DNA from 3 places in the Ruegeria sp. BHSB056 genome. Region 1 is predicted to be linked to each of the others. Evidence: riboswitches for the same ligand, from Rfam matches in the RefSeq annotation. Region 1 holds a riboswitch; each other region holds the start of a gene.
The links. A riboswitch is a leader RNA that binds a small molecule or an ion and turns the genes downstream of it on or off. The one in region 1 is predicted to bind cobalamin.
Positions count from the first base shown of each region.

Region 1 (5,490 bases):
ATATCCTCGGCGACGGTCGGGCAGAACAGTTGATCATCCGCATCCTGAAACACAAGGCCCACCCGGCGGCGTACGTCGTGAAAATCGGCCTCTTGCACCCTTTGCTGACCAAAGATCGTGACCGTGCCGGACCGTGGGCGCTGCAAGCCAAGCGTGATACGCAGCAAGGTCGATTTTCCCGCCCCGTTCGGGCCCGTCAGCGACAGGCGTTGACCGGCGGACAGGCTGAGGCTGGCACCATCCAGAACGGGTGGCTGACCGGGGTAGGCAAAGCAGATATCTTCAAGCGCAATCAGTGCCATGCAAAATCCAGTATGATCAGACCCGCGCAAAGAGCACCAAGGCCTGCGGCAAAAACAATGTCCCTTCGGGTCAGGGCAAAATCCTGAAGAAGCAGCATACGGCCTGAAAACCCCCGGCATTTCATCGCATCAAGTATGCGTTCGGATCTTTCGATCGCGCGCACCAGCATCATGCCCACGAGATAGCCAAAGCTGCGATAGGTGTGCCAGTTTGTTGCCGGGCGAAAGCCGCGCACTTTCATAGCCGCGCGCAGGCGCAGGTATTCTTCCCGCAGAACCTCGATATAGCGGATGGTGAACATCAGAAGGTGAACCAGCTTTTCGGGGCAGCGTAGGCGGTGCAAGGCGTGGCCAAGCGTAACCGGCTCCATCGTGCCGACCAGCACCATAAGGGACAGGATGACCGCGTTGGCCGTCAGGGCGATCTCGACCGCTTTCCAGAAACCCTGCCAGCTTGCAGGAAACCCCCAGAGTGTGAACATCGGGTCGCCGGGCATGGAGAATGGCAACAGCACCAGCATGAAAAGGATGAACCCATCCATCATGGCCATGCGTTTCAACGTTTTCCGCCAGGGCAGACGCGAGGCGGCAAGAAGCGAAAGGGACACCGCCAAAGCCGCGCACAGCGCTGTCAGCGAGGACACCGCGACAGTCACCACCGCGAAGACAACCGCCATGACGATCCGCATCCTTGGATCAAGCGGGTTGATCGCGCCGCGCCGCTGCGCGCCCGCTTTGACCAGCGTGCTTTCCTGTTGCCCCAGAACGTGCGCCATCAGGCCGCCAGCTTGCGGCGTGCCGCAAAGTAAAAGCCCAGACCAAACAGACCGACGATATATCCGATCCCACCCAGAACATTTTGCAGGTCATTTTGTTCGCGGTAAGCCGCTATTTCCCGACGCAGCGGGCGCAGCTCATCCCGAACGGCCCTGGCAATGACCTGTTGTTGTTCTGTGCTGAACACCGCCACTGTCTGGGCAGGTGCGTTTGTCGGCGCGGTGTCGGGATCCGCTTCAACGCCCATGATCCGGGCGACATCCGCAGCGGGCATGGTGACCTCGGCCACATGCCCGGCACCAAGGTTTGCAAAGAAAGTATGGGCTACCGGCGCGTTTGGCGTGTAGATAAAGAACCCGTCTGCATCCGTGAGGATACGGCCCAGCTCGGCTCCGTCCGGGCCTTTGACGATGACCTCGGTATCGCTTGCCATGTCGCCGTTGGAAAAGCCGATTTCGCCTTCGATGGCGTCACCGGATTCAAACACTCCGGCTATGACCTTATGCGCCAAGGCAGGTACGGGTGCGCAGCTCAGCGCCAGAACGATCGCCAGGTACCTCACGCGACCGCTCCTTTGACAAAAAGCTCGGGCTTGACCTTGCGCGCCAGCAAAACCGCGAACCCGGTCAGGATTGCCTCAATCGCCATGACAGGAATATGTGCAAAGAAAACAAGCTTGGCCGCAGGCAGGAAGGCATCCCCGGACAAGGCCAGAGAAAATGCAACCATGCCGGTTGTGGCGGCAATGGCAAAGGCACCACCGACCCCGCCCCATATCGCACCTTGCAGAGGTGAGCCGTGGGCGATCAGGCGGCTAAAGACCAGTCCGGCCAAAACCGCGGGCAACGCGATGTTCAGGGTGTTGATCCCCAGTACGGTCAACCCGCCAAAGCCAAAGAAGACGGCTTGCAGCAAAAGCCCGACGAACAGGGCCGGGAATGCGGCCCAGCCCAGCAAAAGCCCGGCCATGCCGTTGAGGATCAGATGCACTGACGAAGGGCCAATCGGCACATGGATCAGCGATGCCACGAAAAAGCTGGCCGACAGCACCCCCGCCGTGGGGATGCGATCAAGATCCAGCGACCTAAGGCCCATGGCAATCCCACCCGCCGCAGCGACGGCTCCGCCGATCACGACCGGGTTGGACAAGGCTCCGTCAACGATATGCATCTACGATTACTCCAAATCCCATGCGCGGATCCAGATGACCGCGTCCTGGCTGAGTTCTTTGCCGTTGTGTTCGGTCACGGGACCGGCACCGAGTGCGGCAAATCCCCAATATCCGGCTTTTGGAACGCCGAACGTGAAATACCCGTTATCATCCGAAATTGCGACCAATGTGCCGCCCGGCATCGGTGAGACGGTCGGGGCCGAGGCGGCCGCGCTTTCCATGTCCGGTTCTGCGGCCATGTACTCGATCTCGATCTCGGCACCCGCAACCGGTTGGCCTTCGGCCATCACCCGACCCGTAAAGGTCGACCCCGCGATAATGTTGGTCGGTTTGTTGAGCGGGATGATCTCAACCGGCAGGCCCACCGGGTTCATCCAGTCGGTCGGCAGTTCGTTGCGGTTCAGGAACGCCTTGGCGATCTGCTGGATATAGATATCCTCGGATTCCTCATAATAGGGCTGGGGAACAGTCACCAACACATAGTCGCCCGACCGTTTGACGGGAACATAACCCTTGAATGCCGCGCCTTCGTTTTCGCCACCGGTGAAACGTACGGGTTCCAGGGTATCCAGCAGATCGGTTTTCTGACCGTTGTGGATCACGTAGAATTCCTGCGGCTTGTCCAGATCCATGACATGCCCGTTCGAGAACGGATGCCAAAAGATCAGCTTGACCGGAACATTCCCCGGTGCGTCGATCATGGTGTCAGCGGTGTATTCCAGCAGGAAATGCGCATTTGCCATCGCTGGAAGCGCTATCGCCACAGCGGCTGCGGAAAGCAGCTTGGTCATCAATAGTCGTCCTTATCCCATCGCACCAACCCCGGTACGAGATGCGTTTTGACTGCGGGGATGTCCAAGCTAAGCTGCTTTTTCAAGCATCCTGCTCCGACGCACATCCCGTCGCCGATTAGGAGTGCCCTTGTCAAAGGCACATGTCCGGCAGGTATCCTGACTTGCGGGTCAAAGCGTTGGGCTGGCCTTCCCGGGTTAACACCAGTGGCACTTCAGCCCTGCTCGCCGCTTACAGTTGCGGGTGCAGTTGCGGAATTGGGCCAAAGCCCGCACCGCATTCCCTATTGATTCCAGAGCACGCCCCGGAACCGGACATGCCGAGCGGCTTGCCAGACTTCTTCGGCGTCCGTCAACGATCAATTGCGCTGGCTGTCAAAAAGTTTAGCGGGCAATGCCCTTTTTCCGGCGGATCCGCTTTGGATAAAGGTCGGGGTTTTCAGGGATGAACCTACCCTTCGAGCAGGTATCTTTCCGACAATGGCAAACTGGCCGCCCCCAATGAGCGGGCATCCGGGCCTGCCGTCCCCGCCAACACCAAAGGCCGTTCCAGCCCGGTCAGGTTCAGGTCGGATAGTTTGACCTCAACCAGTTCCACCAGCCGCGCCTTAATGCCTGCGGGCATCCAGCCATCAATCTTGACAGATTCGAAGTCGATCAGGCTGCAAGACGAGACTGTGGCATGGGCGATCCCGTGCGCCGCTTGTTTCAGCCAGTTCTCAAGGTGGGTTTCCGGTACGTCCCAATGCTGTGTCGTTTCCCAAATTGAACCGGCTGTTTCGGCATTCCCACCAACTGCGCGCTCCAGCACATAAAGACTGGCGACATCTATCAATGGTTTCACTCCGCCTGCGTCGTCCGGCACAGGCAATGGACCAAGCGCACCGGCATTTCCCCGCCCCGAAAAGATCGAGCCGTTCAGAACCACCCCGCCCCCAATGAAGAAGCCCACATAAAAATACAGGAAATCTCGTGGGCCTTCCGCCGGGCTAAAGACCAGCTCGGCGCCGCAGGCGGCCGTTGCGTCGTTCTGCAAGAACACCGGCAAGTCATAGCTTGCGGCCAGCGCGCCCTTCAAGTCCGCGTCACGCCACGGATCCATTTTCTCCTGCGGAACCTGCAATGTCTGTGCCCAGTCCCAAAGGTAGAACGGCATCGCAATCCCAAGACCCGCGATCCTGCCGCGCGCTTCGGGCGACAGCGACGTCATCACTTTGTCGAGGCTTTCCTTGGAAAAGCTCAGTGTCGCCTCGGGCGTCGGAAAATCATAAGTCCGCCGTTCGCGTTGCCTGACATTGCCAAGGAAATCCGTCAGCACCAGCTCGGTACTGCGCCGCCCGACTTTGAGCCCGAAGAAATACGCGCCATCCGGATTCAGGCGCATGGGAACCGAGGGCTGCCCGACTTTTCCCCGGATCGGTTCACCCCGCAGAAGCAGCCCATCGGTTTCCAGCTGGCGCATGATGACCGAAACCGTCTGTGCCGACAGCCCGGTCATGCGCGCGATTTCAGATTTTGCAAGGGCCTGATGGCGCCGGACCAGTGACAGGACAAGCCGTTCATTTCGGGCCCGCATTCCGCTTTGATTGGTGCCGCGCATGTCTGGCTCGCGTACGCCAGCGGTATTGTCCAAAGAGTTGTTTGCAGACACGGCCATCCCCTTCGTGACGACAATGTTGAAACCCTTCCTTTCTGTCAATAATAAATAAGAGTGATTTATTTATTGACTCAAAATTCGAATCTTGTGATGGTTTTCACGTTCGATCGGGCCGGATTTCGCCCGATCAGACGTATGCCCTGACGGGCATTGGGAAAACTGGGAGGACTACCGATGAAACTTGCGAAACTTGCAGGCGCCACGGCGCTGGCGGTTACGGCCATGGCAAGCAGTGCAATGGCCGAAGGTGAAACCGTTTGCCTGATCACCAAGACGGATACCAACCCTTTCTTTGTCAAAATGAGAGAGGGTGCGACCGCCAAAGCCGAAGAGCTTGGCATGACGCTGAAGGCCTTTGCCGGCAAAGTCGACGGCGACCACGAAACTCAGGTTCAGGCCATCGAAACCTGCATTCTGGATGGCGCAAAGGGTATCCTGCTGACCGCGTCAGATACGTCGTCTATCGTTCCGGCAGTGCAGCAGGCCCGCGATGCCGGGCTGCTCGTGATTGCGTTGGACACCCCGCTTGAGCCTATCGACTCGGCCGACGCAACCTTTGCCACGGACAATTTCCTTGCGGGGCTTCTGATCGGACAATGGGCAAAGGCCACGTTGGGTGATGCGGCGAATGACGCCAAAATCGCCACGTTGGACCTTGCGGTAAGCCAGCCTACTGTGGATGTGCTTCGCAATCAGGGGTTTTTGCAGGGGTTTGGTGTTGATCTGGCTGATCCGAACGTGATTGGCGATGAAGACGACCCGCGCCTTGTTGGCAGCGATGTCACCGCTGGC
Region 1 is NZ_JBXWSG010000038.1:13,920-19,409, forward strand. It holds gene AC2FND_RS11145 (energy-coupling factor ABC transporter ATP-binding protein) at 1-302, opposite strand, end outside; gene cbiQ (cobalt ECF transporter T component CbiQ) at 293-1,078, opposite strand; gene AC2FND_RS11155 (NikL family nickel/cobalt ECF transporter subunit) at 1,078-1,641, opposite strand; gene cbiM (cobalt transporter CbiM) at 1,638-2,249, opposite strand; gene AC2FND_RS11165 (DUF4198 domain-containing protein) at 2,256-3,041, opposite strand; cobalamin riboswitch at 3,174-3,372, opposite strand; gene AC2FND_RS11170 (ROK family transcriptional regulator) at 3,493-4,698, opposite strand; gene AC2FND_RS11175 (sugar ABC transporter substrate-binding protein) at 4,873-5,490, shown strand, end outside.

Region 2 (5,490 bases), on a different contig from region 1:
CGATGCAGTTCATGCCCTTGGCGATGATCCGCGCCGTGGTCGTTTTTCCCGTTCCGCGAATGCCGGTCATGATAAAGGCCTGCGCGATCCGGTCGGCCTCGAAAGCGTTCTTCAGGGTGCGCACCATGGCATCCTGCCCCACCAGGTCGGCAAAGGTTTCCGGACGGTATTTGCGGGCGAGAACCTGATAGGCGGGGCTGGGCGTGTCTGTCATGTCTTCTCGCTCGGATTCGGTGCTTCGGCACAGCGTAGTGGCGGCGGCAGCCCGCGTCCACTGTGGGGCGCGATGATTTTTTGTTTCAGGAACGGCCTGGTTTCCAACTAAACTGGACCAGCGGATTTAATGACTCATTTCTTAAAGAGTACCTTGGGGGAGGACGCACTTCATGTCGCAATTGGTCATCTTTGCTCTGCAGGTCGGAGGCGGGACGCTTGCCCTTACTTCTATGCCCGGGCGTGGCGGGGATTACGCCACCGATCTGGATACGATTGCGGCGTGGAAACCGGGCCTTGTGATTTCAATGACGACGGATGTCGAAATGCTTCAGGATGGCGCGCAGCACTTTGGCAGTGACATCCAAAGCCGGGCCAGCCGGTGGGTTCACCTGCCAATCGAAGATTTTGGGGCGCCAACGCAAGCGGTTCGGAAGGCCTGGCCAGAGGTCAGCGCCACGGCCCGACATGCACTGTCGGGTGGTGGCCGGGTCCTAGTGCACTGCCGTGGTGGGTGCGGCAGGTCCGGGATGATTGTTCTGCGACTGATGGTTGAATGCGGTGAACGCGCCAGTGACGCACTGGACCGCCTGCGGGCCGTACGCCCGTGCGCTGTCGAAACCGATGCGCAGCTGGCCTGGGCGTCCCGGATCACGCCGGCACAGGTGGAAGTGGGATCAAGCTGAAAGCTGCTGAGGTGCGTAACCGAATTTCGGGGGTCGGATCGTTGAAACCTCGATCATGGCGCAAGGCGGGTTCGCGACAATGCCCGATGGCAGCGTGCTGAATTGAGGTCCGAAGATCAAATCGGCATAGGCATCCAGATCCCGAATTGCTGTATCAGGGTGCGCCCCGCAGAAAACGCGAACGCCGTCGGATCGCGCTCGGATCGCCGCCATGCACCCCTCCGCGCAATGTGACAGCGCGCTGTTACCTTCAAATTCGAAATCCTCGCTGGTGGCCGAAACCGCCTGCGCCATGGCTTCGGAAATCGAGCGGGCCAGTCGCGCCAAAGCCGGGCAGGTTTTGCCCGTCCGCTGGCACACAGTTGCGCTGTATACGTGTGATTTTGTCTTCCAGATCATCCTGCGCCCTCCGCGCGTGGTGGGCTGGATATTGGAGCAGGTGGGACAGCATCTCGCTGTCAGGACCTGCCCGGACACCCCGCCCGAGTTTCGGTTTCAGTTCCGATGGCAGGTCTCCTGACTTGCGGGTCATTGCTCTGCCGACCTTCCCAGCCCATGGGCCAGTGGTATTTCGGCATTGCTTACCGCTTACAGTTGCGGGGGCAGTCGCGGACTAGGTTGATGTCTGTATGACCAGACAAACCGCACCGTGTTCCCTTTTCATCCCGACCTCTTGTGGGGGCCGGAAACCATCACACAACCGCTAGCGCCTGATCGCGTTCCGAGTCAAGCCGATCTTTAGGCCGGACGTTTGGTCATGCTGGATGCGATTTACGTTCCGGCCTAGTGTCGTCGGCATCGAAGGCAGGCAAACCATTGTTTCAGGGAAAGCCGGGGATCATGTTGGATTCGGAACAGACGGTGTTGATCGAAGATTTCCGCTTTCCGTCCGGGTCTGTGACCTTGTCGGCGCGGCTGTACCGGCCAGTGGGTGAGCCGGAAACCGTTGTCGTGCTGAACAGTGCCACAGGTGTGCCGCGTGACTATTATCAACACTTCGCGCGATGGCTGGCCGCCGAGCGGGGGATAGCTTGCCTGACCTATGACTATCGGGACTACGGGCTTTCTTTGGTCGGCCGCCTGAAAGACGCAACCGCGACAATGGCGGATTGGGCGTTGATCGACATGCCAGCGGCACGGGCCGAGATGCGCAGGCGGTTTCCTAAGGCGCAGCAGTGGACCATCGGCCATTCGGTCGGTGCGATGCTGGGGCCGGTGCAGCCGGATATCGACCAGATCGACCGTATGATCGGTGTGTGTTCGGGGCTGGTGACTTTGAAAGATCACCCATGGCCCTATCGGGGTTTGGCGGGGCTGTTCTGGTATGGCCATGCACCGCTGATGGTGCGGGCACTTGGCTATCTGCCCGGCAAAGCAATCGGGTTTGGGTCGGACCTGCCCGCCTCGGTCTACTGGCAATGGCGCAAATGGTGTACAGCTCCTCTTAGCTACGTTCCCGAGATCGGGCAGAATTTGCCTGATGCGCATTGGGGCAGTTCTGGAACACCTGTGGATCTGTTTACCTTCGAAGATGACCAGATGGCTCCGCCCGAGGCGGTTTGGCGCCTTGCCGATCTGTACGGCCCCGAGGCCAGACGCCACCTTCTGAAGCCCGCTGAATTCGGACTGCCGGAGGTTGGTCACATTGGGGCATTTGCCCGGCGCAATGCAGCGGTCTGGCCGCGCCTGATCGCCTGATCAGACGCGACGCAGGTTTTCCATAACACCTTGCAGCTATGGCCGTTTACGAAGTTTCTTGTCCTGCATGACACCGCGCACCATCTTGCCAAACGCCCTGTCCCGCGCCCGCGATTGCGCAACGGTTTCCGAGTTTCGCTGATCTTCACGCCGCAGCTTGCGCCAGCGGTCCAGCCGCGCCGGATCAAGCACGCCTTCGTCGATTGCGCTCTGCACGGCACAGCCGGGCTCGGTTTCGTGCTGACAATCCGAAAAGCGGCAGCTTTGGCCAAGCTCTGTGATGTCCGAGAATACGTCGTCGATCCCGTCCTGGGCGTCCAGCAGGCGCAATGCGCGCATTCCGGGCGTGTCGATCAACCATCCACCGTTTCTCATCCGGTGCAACGCGCGCACCGTTGTCGTGTGCCTGCCCCGTGCGTCGTCTTCGCGAATTCCAGACGTGGCGAGGTTTTGATCTGTCATGGTGTTGCTGAGCGTCGTTTTACCCACGCCCGACGACCCGACCAGCGCGCCGGTCTGGCCTTTGGGACACCATGCCAGAACCTTTTCGACATCTGCCGGATCCCGAGCGTTGATCGTCAAAACCGTCAAAAACGGGTCCAGAGATTCCACTTGTCCCGAGAAACTTCCGGGATCATCCGACTGGTCAGCTTTCGTCAGGACAACAACCGGATAACATCCGGCCTGGTGCGCAAGAACCAGATAACGTTCCAGTCGGGGAAGGTTGAAGTCCGCATTGCACGAGCTGACGATGTACAAAACATCGACATTGGCCGCAATCAGTTGGGTTGCGGCACCTGTACCGGCAGCTCTGCGTTGCAGCAGGCTGCGCCGGTCCAGAAGGTGGCGCACGCGGTTTTCGGCGTCTGCAATGACCCAATCTCCGACGGCATATGAACCGGTCGGATTATCCGGTGTCAGCAAAGGGATTTCACCATCCGGGCTCAGCCCGATCAGACGGTCCCGATGTACCGATGCGATACGAAAGGGCGTGTCAGAAGGAAAAGCCGCGTGTTGCGCGGCAAAGTGAGAGGACCATCCCAGGTCCGAAAGCGTATAGGACATTTATCTGCCTGTTTTCAAAAACAGCAATGCCAACGGATGGCAATCGCGCATCCGCAGGTCGTGTGTTCAGGCAGTCCGGCGATTCCGGTGAATCAGAACCAGTCTGCCTGAAGGGTTTTCAATACAATCATAAAGCCCTCCTGCGGCTATGGTTCACGAAGTGAGAGGTTGGACATCGACCCAAGCGGGGCTCGTTGTGGCTGCTTCCTTCCGGACCTGACCAGGTTGGCGAGGCGCTCGCCCGCGCCAACCTCTCGAGTCCGGATATAGGGAAGGCATCGGGAAAAGACAACCCGTCAGAGCGTCAGGCGGATTCGTTCAAATCCCCTGCCATCCGAGCCCAGCAGCACGGGATCGAACCTGCGTAACTCATCCAGATATTTCAGGGCGCCCGGACCTGTTCGAAGAATTGTCGTCACGCCCCGCCGCGGCATCAGCGAGAACGGGTAGGGCTGTGAGACGGTCGGATCAGGTGGAAGGTGCTGTGACAGGTAATCCCGCACAAGGTCCTTGATGCTCAGCGGTGGCAGGCTGATCTGCTCTGTCGTTGTCGCATGCGGAAAATGCCCGCCTCCGCTGGCGCGGTAATTGTTCAGCGCCATAACGAATATCTGCTCCGGTCGTACGGGATGGCCTGTATATGTCAGATCACTGATCCGCCTGTGGTCGGGATGGATCATTTTCCCCTGCGCATCGTATCGCGGCGGCTGCGTGGGGTCGATCTGATAAGACAGTCCAAACACGATGTCGAAATTGTACCCGGCCCGTTCAGGGTTGATCAGTTCGGGTTCGGAACCAGACTTTAACTGGTTGAATACGCTGGCTGACATCTCCAACCAGTCCAGCAGGTGCGCACCGCTGATCCGGATTGCGCGCAACTCGTTGGGAAACACATGCAGATCCGCGACATGGCGTAGACATATCTCTCCGGCGGGTACCTCGGTATAATGGCGGGGTCCTGCGCGCCCGCCGGATTTGGCAGGCGAAACAACCGACAATATCGGCAGACCCGCCAGATCGGTTCCCTGCAAAAACGGGCGCAGTGCGGCGGCTTGCGCCGCAGCTACAAGAGTCAGCCCGCGATCCGGCGCACAGCAACTGAAATAGCTGTGCAATGTATCCGGGATATGTGCCACCGGTGCGGCAACGGATTGACGGGTCATACGATGTGCCACCTCACACAAGCCCGCAATTTCACTGTCTTCCCCGACGGCTGTGCCGTTGCTGATAACCGGGCGCAGTTCGACGCAGCAATCCCGGATTTGCACTTTGCCGTCCGGCCCGGCGGTCACGGCCAAATCGATAACCCCCAGGTAAGAGCCCGCTGATCCCGGCATGACAACGGGCGTTCCATGTACCAGCCCCGTCAGGTGATCGACCATCGGGGTATTGGCGTGACCCTCTCCTGGAAGTGTCAGGTGAGTGTGCCCGGCTACAATGGCATCGATGCCATTGATTGCGGCTAAGGGTATCACGGCGTTTTCCATCCCCGCCACCGGTTCGCTGCCCCCAAGGCCGGAATGGGCAAGCGCCACGATGATATCACACCCCTCGTCGCGCAAAGTCTGCGTCAGGGACTTTGCCGCAAGCAGGATATCCTCGACGACGATATCGTCATCCAGATTATGTGCCTCCCAACAGGCCGTTTGCGGCGGAAGAACCGAGAAGATGCCGATGCGAACAGGAATGTCTTTACCGTTCAAAGACACAGTGCGGTTCAGAACGATATGCCGCTGCCAGGGCTGAGGTCCGCGCGTGCGATACAGGTTGCTGCAAACGACCGGACAGGGGGCTTGCGTCAGGATGTTGCCCAATGACGGCAGCCCGA
Region 2 is NZ_JBXWSG010000054.1:9,186-14,675, forward strand. It holds gene AC2FND_RS13420 (DNA polymerase III subunit gamma/tau) at 1-214, opposite strand, end outside; gene AC2FND_RS13425 (protein-tyrosine phosphatase family protein) at 387-899, shown strand; gene AC2FND_RS13430 (hypothetical protein) at 891-1,112, opposite strand; gene AC2FND_RS13435 (hypothetical protein) at 1,111-1,419, shown strand; cobalamin riboswitch at 1,389-1,607, opposite strand; gene AC2FND_RS13440 (alpha/beta hydrolase family protein) at 1,740-2,597, shown strand; gene rsgA (ribosome small subunit-dependent GTPase A) at 2,634-3,662, opposite strand; RNA gene ffs (signal recognition particle sRNA small type) at 3,821-3,919, opposite strand; gene AC2FND_RS13455 (bifunctional 2',3'-cyclic-nucleotide 2'-phosphodiesterase/3'-nucleotidase) at 3,959-5,490, opposite strand, start outside.
Region 2: it holds a riboswitch for cobalamin, as region 1 does, so the genes downstream of both, AC2FND_RS13430 (hypothetical protein) here and AC2FND_RS11165 (DUF4198 domain-containing protein) in region 1, are expected to answer to the same signal.

Region 3 (5,490 bases), on a different contig from region 1:
AAACAAACGGAGTAAAGCTGAGATGGCGATAAATCTCATCCGCAAGAACCCAGACCTGTGGATGCCGAGACAGAACAGATGCGAGGGCGGCAATTTCATTCTGCGTATAGATTGCCCCCGACGGGTTCGACGGCGTGTTGAGCATCAGCCAGCGCGTGCGCGGTGTGATTGCGGCCTCTAACTGTTCCGGCAGAAGCTTGAATCCCTGATCCATCGGGCATGGCAGAATGACGGGCGTCCCACCCGCCATCCGCACAATGTCAGAATAGCTGGTCCAGTAGGGCGCGGGCATGATGACCTCGTCGCCGGGGTTCAGGCTGGCCAGCATCGCATTGGCAATCACCTGCTTGGCACCGGTGGACACAATGACCTGAGCCACTTCGGCTTTGGCCTGCCGGGCAACTTCGGCGCGCAGGTCGGGCACCCCGGCCGTCGGCGGGTATTTCGTCTTGCCGTCCAGCGCTGCCGCGTGGGCAGCTTCGACTACATGGGGCGGGGTGGGCAGGTCAGGCTCACCGGTCGACAATGCCAGAACATCGCGCCCTTCCGAACGCAAGCGTGCGGCGGCCTCGGATATCTGCACGATTTCGGACAATTCGATACCGTTTAGTCGGTTTGCGCGATGGAACACTGTTTATCTTCCTCTGAAGGTGACTGAGGTTCTATCTACAAAGTAACTTGATAAAAATACGCTGTTTTGTATCGTTTCTGTGACTAAAACTCATAAGTGATATGCCCAGAATCAACTCCCTCCCGTCTTTTGCCCTCATGCGCAGCTTCGAGGCTGCCGCGCGCCACGAAAGCTATACCATGGCAGCAGAAGAGCTTGGCGTAACGCAGGGCGCGGTTAGCCGCCAAGTGCGTGAACTTGAAGCTGCGCTGGGGGTGACACTGTTTCGCCGGGTCGGGCGTGCCGTTCGCCTGTCGAAGGCGGGTCGCGCTTTGTTTGAAGAACTTGCAGGCGACCTTCAGCGTCTGAACGGTACGATCAATCGTGCGATCGCGGCCGGTGACGGTGCGTCGTTGCTGACCTTGGCGGTCCTGCCCACCTTTGCGACACGGTGGCTGGTGCCCAGACTGCCGGATTTCAAGCACCTGCATCCGGGGATCGAACTGGATCTGCATTCCTACACGACGCCGTTCAGCCTGGAAGAGCGGCGCATGGACCTTGCCATTCACTTTGGGCACGAAGACTGGCCCGGTGCGCGACTGCGCAAGCTGTTCCCGGAAAAACTTGTTGTAGCGGCTGCGCCCGTGTTGTTGGGCGACCAACGGACGTTCGAGGAACAGCATGTGTTCGATCTGCCGCTGTTGCATCTGACCTCGAGGCCCGGGCTATGGTCCGAGTATCATGCAAGCCTTGGGCTTGACGCCAGGGCGGTTTTTCCAGGGATGCGCTTTGATCAGTTCTCGATGCTGATCGAAGGCGCAGTTGCAGGGCTTGGGGCTGCGATTTTGCCGTCATACCTGATCGAGGCCGAGTTGGCGTCGGGCGCGCTGGTCCAGACCGGGCAATTGGTGAATGCCTCGGGCAGCGCATATTTCATTGCAACGCCGACCGGGCAGAGGAACGAAGCCGTACAAGCATTTGCGGACTGGATCATCCGGCAAACGAAAGGGCATTTGTAAGGGTGCGGACGCGACAGAAGGGTTACAGCATCCGGATGCCCTGCATGGTCTGTATGATTGCCAGATCCTGCTCGTAAAGCTCTGTAAATGCGTCAACGATGTCTGCGTTCCAGCCGGGCAGATCAAGTTCTTCTTCGACCTCATCGGGCCGGGCATAGTCTTCCAAAACCCGCGCAAGGTCTTCGCGCTGAGCGTCCTTGTCGAGGCCGACGCCGCCCCGCACAATGTCCAGAACATGCTGTTGACCGGTTTCAGTCAGAAGCGACGACAGCAACGCATATTCATCCACCAGAGGAGCGTCACCGGGCAGGCCCGCCATTGCGCGCGTGATATCCCCCAGAATCAGTGGCAGATGTTCGTTCTTCCACAAAGTGAGCCGCACCTGAGGTGCAAGATCGCGCAGATCTTCGATCATGCTCAACCAGCTCAGGCAACTCAGATCAGTGCTGGTCAGTATCTCCTGTCGGTGATCTTCATGGATCGACATCAGGACCTTGGGTATGAAAAAACCGGGGTTTACCAGACCGACAAATAATTCAACCTGAGCATCCTCCAGCAAGGTCTGGGCATAGGCTGTCCGCTGCCCGGCAAAAGGGTAAATCTGTCCATGTTGCAGGGCAGAACGTGTTGGGCCAAAGAACTTGTCGTTCGAAAGGATGACACTATCAACATTTGGATCATCTGGAAGAAGGGCGTGCAGCCCGTCTTGCGTTTCTGAATCAGACAAATCCTGAGCAAGGGCATCAGACAGAACCTTGACAAACTGACGTCCGCCGCGCGGTCCCAAGATCGCAGCACGGCAATCCGCCAAGGCCTGCTTGTTTGCCGAAAGCGAGGACAGCACTTGCCCTTCATCGGCGAAAGCGGCCCCGGCATGGATTACTAACTGCATCTTTTGTCCTTTTACCCTCAGGGGCTGTGTCCATCCCATTCTATGTCTTTGCGTCGCATGAAAATCTGCAACGAACCAACCGTGCGGTTTCTGCACTTTCTCAGGAAAACGGGCAATCCCCAAGTTCGAGTTAAAAATGAGGGTTGCAGTCCTCTGTCGGACGAAGTAATCGACTGCCAGTGCCCCTATAGCTCAGCTGGTAGAGCAACTGATTTGTAATCAGTAGGTCCGCGGTTCGAGTCCGTGTGGGGGCACCATTATCATCACCTCAGAGCCTTTGTTTCCTTATTTCATTGGGTTTTTAGCCCGAAAATTAGGGCACAAATGAGGGCACCCTTAATACACTTATACGCAAACACGTGAATCACAGTCTGTCCACCGGGTTAGGTGCTAGAACCCCTCCGCTCGAAATTCGCAAGAAACCGTTTTGAAGGCGGCCGGTGTGTTGGATGAGATCAGTGGACTGGGCCGCGACGAAAAGTGACGTCACGGGCACTTTGCTGGCGTTACCCAAAACGTAACAAGAATCCACCTGGAATCTTCAATTGTAGTCCGTTGAGAAAACAAAAAGCGCCGTCTTGTAGCGTGGTTTCTTGCTCCAAGAAAATCTGAGGGATACACCCGAGTTTTTTCTTGCCGCAGGGTAACTGTTAAGGTACCCGCGTTTTACCGGTCCCGATGTGGCTAAGAGGGAATCCGAGGTGCCTTTTGGTGCCAACCGGAACTGCCCCCGCAACTGTAGGCGGCGAGCGCTGTCCATTTCCGTCACTGGGCCATTTGGGTCTGGGAAGACAGGACAGACAAAGACCCGTCAGTCAGGAGACCTGCCGGTATGAAACCGAAACACACCGGGCGGGGTTGTCCGGGGAGGTTGCCGAAGAAACGCGCTGGGCGGGCTGTATTCCACTCTGCGCTTACAGCAGGCAGAAAAGCGTCTGTTGCTTCGGTAAATGCCCATTCACCCGTTCTCTGGTCATTGACACATGGAGATCGATTGTCATGTTTCTACGCACTGGCCTGATTGGCCTTTCCTTGCTGGCTACCAGCGCTGTCGCCGAAGGAAACTTTCCCCTAACCATCGAAAACTGCGGTCACTCGGTCACGTTTGACGCTCCGGTGACGTCGTCAGTCACGGTCGGCCAGGCCGCGACCGAGGTGCTTTATGCGCTGGGGTTGGGCGAACAGGTTCTTGGAACCTCGGTCTGGTTCAACGAGGTGCTGCCTGAATATGCCGAGGTGAATGCCAAGGTAGAGCGTCTGGCAGATAATGATCCCAGCTTTGAAAGCGTGGTTGCCAAGCGGCCGGGACTGGTCGCAGCGCAATATGAATGGCATGTCGGGCCCGAGGGCATCGTCGCCACGCGTGAGCAATTTCACGAACTGGGCATTCCAACGTACGTAATGCCTGCAGATTGCGTCGGCAAAGACAATACGGTCGGCGGCGATGGCACCCGCCTGCAAGCGTTCTCAACCGATACGCTGTATCAGGGTATCGAAGAACTGGCGGCAGCCTTTGATGTGCCCGAACGCGGCACGGAGCTGGTTGCCGAGTACAAGGCCCGCGAAGCCGCAGCCGTCGCCAAGGCGCAAGCCGTGAAGCTGGTCGACGTGTCAGCCGTGTTCTGGTTTTCCTCTCCTGAAATGGAAAGCGATCCGTTTGTGGCCGGACAAAAAGGCGCACCGGGATACATGATGAGCACATTGGGCATCCGCAACGTCATCGAGACGGATGAAGAATGGCCGACAGTGGGCTGGGAAACCATTGCCAAGGCCAATCCGACAGTGATCGTGATTGCCAAGATGGACCGCCGTCGCTTTGCTGCGGACGACTACCTGAAAAAGCTGGAGTTCCTGCGCACTGATCCGGTGACCAGCCAGATGGATGCGGTCAAAAATGATCGGATCGTCATTATGGATGCGCAGGCCATGGACGCCACCATCCGCGCAATCCCGGCACTGGAGGATCTGGCCGAGAAGCTGGATACCATCGGAAACAACCTGTGAACGAGGTCGCCGCAATCTTTCGGCAGAGTTTCAAGGCTGCGTGCCTTACTGTGCCATTGTTGATTGCGGCGGTCCTTGCGGGCGCGATGATCGGGGAAACCTCGCTGTCGCCCGATTTGGTTCTGTCCGTTCTGGCCAACAAGCTGGCCGGAGCGGACCTGCCCGTCGACCCCATTGATCAGGGTATTATCTGGAGCTATCGGCTTCCTCGCGCTCTGGTAGCGGCGTCCTGCGGCGCTGGTCTGGCCGTCGCCGGGGTCGTGTTGCAGGCTTTGCTGCGCAACCCGTTGGCCGACCCTTACATTTTGGGCATTTCTGCCGGGGCCTCGACGGGTGCCGTGGCTGTTACCATCTCTGGTTTGGGCGGGGGGGCTTTGTCGCTGTCTTTTGGCGCGTTCAATGGCGCGCTTTTGGCTTTTGGTTTTGTCGCGTTGCTGGCTCGTGCCGCTGGCGCAGGGGGCGGGCGGGCTGCGACGGCGCAGATCGTCTTAGCGGGAATTGCCGGGTCTCAGTTGTTCAATGCGCTGACGGCGTTCGTTATTGCCAAATCCGCCAATGCCGATCAGGCGCGCGGGATTATGTTCTGGCTGATGGGAAACCTCAGCGGTGTCCGTTGGCCAGATGTATATCTGGCCGTTCCGGTGGCACTTGCCGGTTGGCTTGTTTGCCGCTTTCACGCCAGAGCACTGGACGCGTTTATTTTCGGCTCTGATTCAGCGGCCTCGCTGGGCGTTCCAGTCCGGCGGGTGCAGGCAACCCTGATCTTTGCGACCGCACTTACAACAGCTGTTATGGTCTCGATCGTCGGATCCATTGGCTTTGTCGGGCTGGTCATCCCTCATGCCGCTCGGTTCCTTGTGGGGTCGGGACATCGCAGGCTTATCCCAACAGCCGCCTTGATCGGAGCGGTCTTCCTGATCGGCGCAGATATCGTGTCGCGCATCATCATCCCGGGTCAGGTTCTG
Region 3 is NZ_JBXWSG010000068.1:1,786-7,275, reverse strand. It holds gene AC2FND_RS14945 (pyridoxal phosphate-dependent aminotransferase) at 1-631, opposite strand, end outside; gene AC2FND_RS14940 (LysR substrate-binding domain-containing protein) at 733-1,629, shown strand; gene AC2FND_RS14935 (hypothetical protein) at 1,652-2,521, opposite strand; tRNA gene AC2FND_RS14930 (tRNA-Thr) at 2,703-2,778, shown strand; cobalamin riboswitch at 3,175-3,367, shown strand; gene AC2FND_RS14925 (ABC transporter substrate-binding protein) at 3,521-4,525, shown strand; gene AC2FND_RS14920 (FecCD family ABC transporter permease) at 4,522-5,490, shown strand, end outside.
Region 3: it holds a riboswitch for cobalamin, as region 1 does, so the genes downstream of both, AC2FND_RS14925 (ABC transporter substrate-binding protein) here and AC2FND_RS11165 (DUF4198 domain-containing protein) in region 1, are expected to answer to the same signal.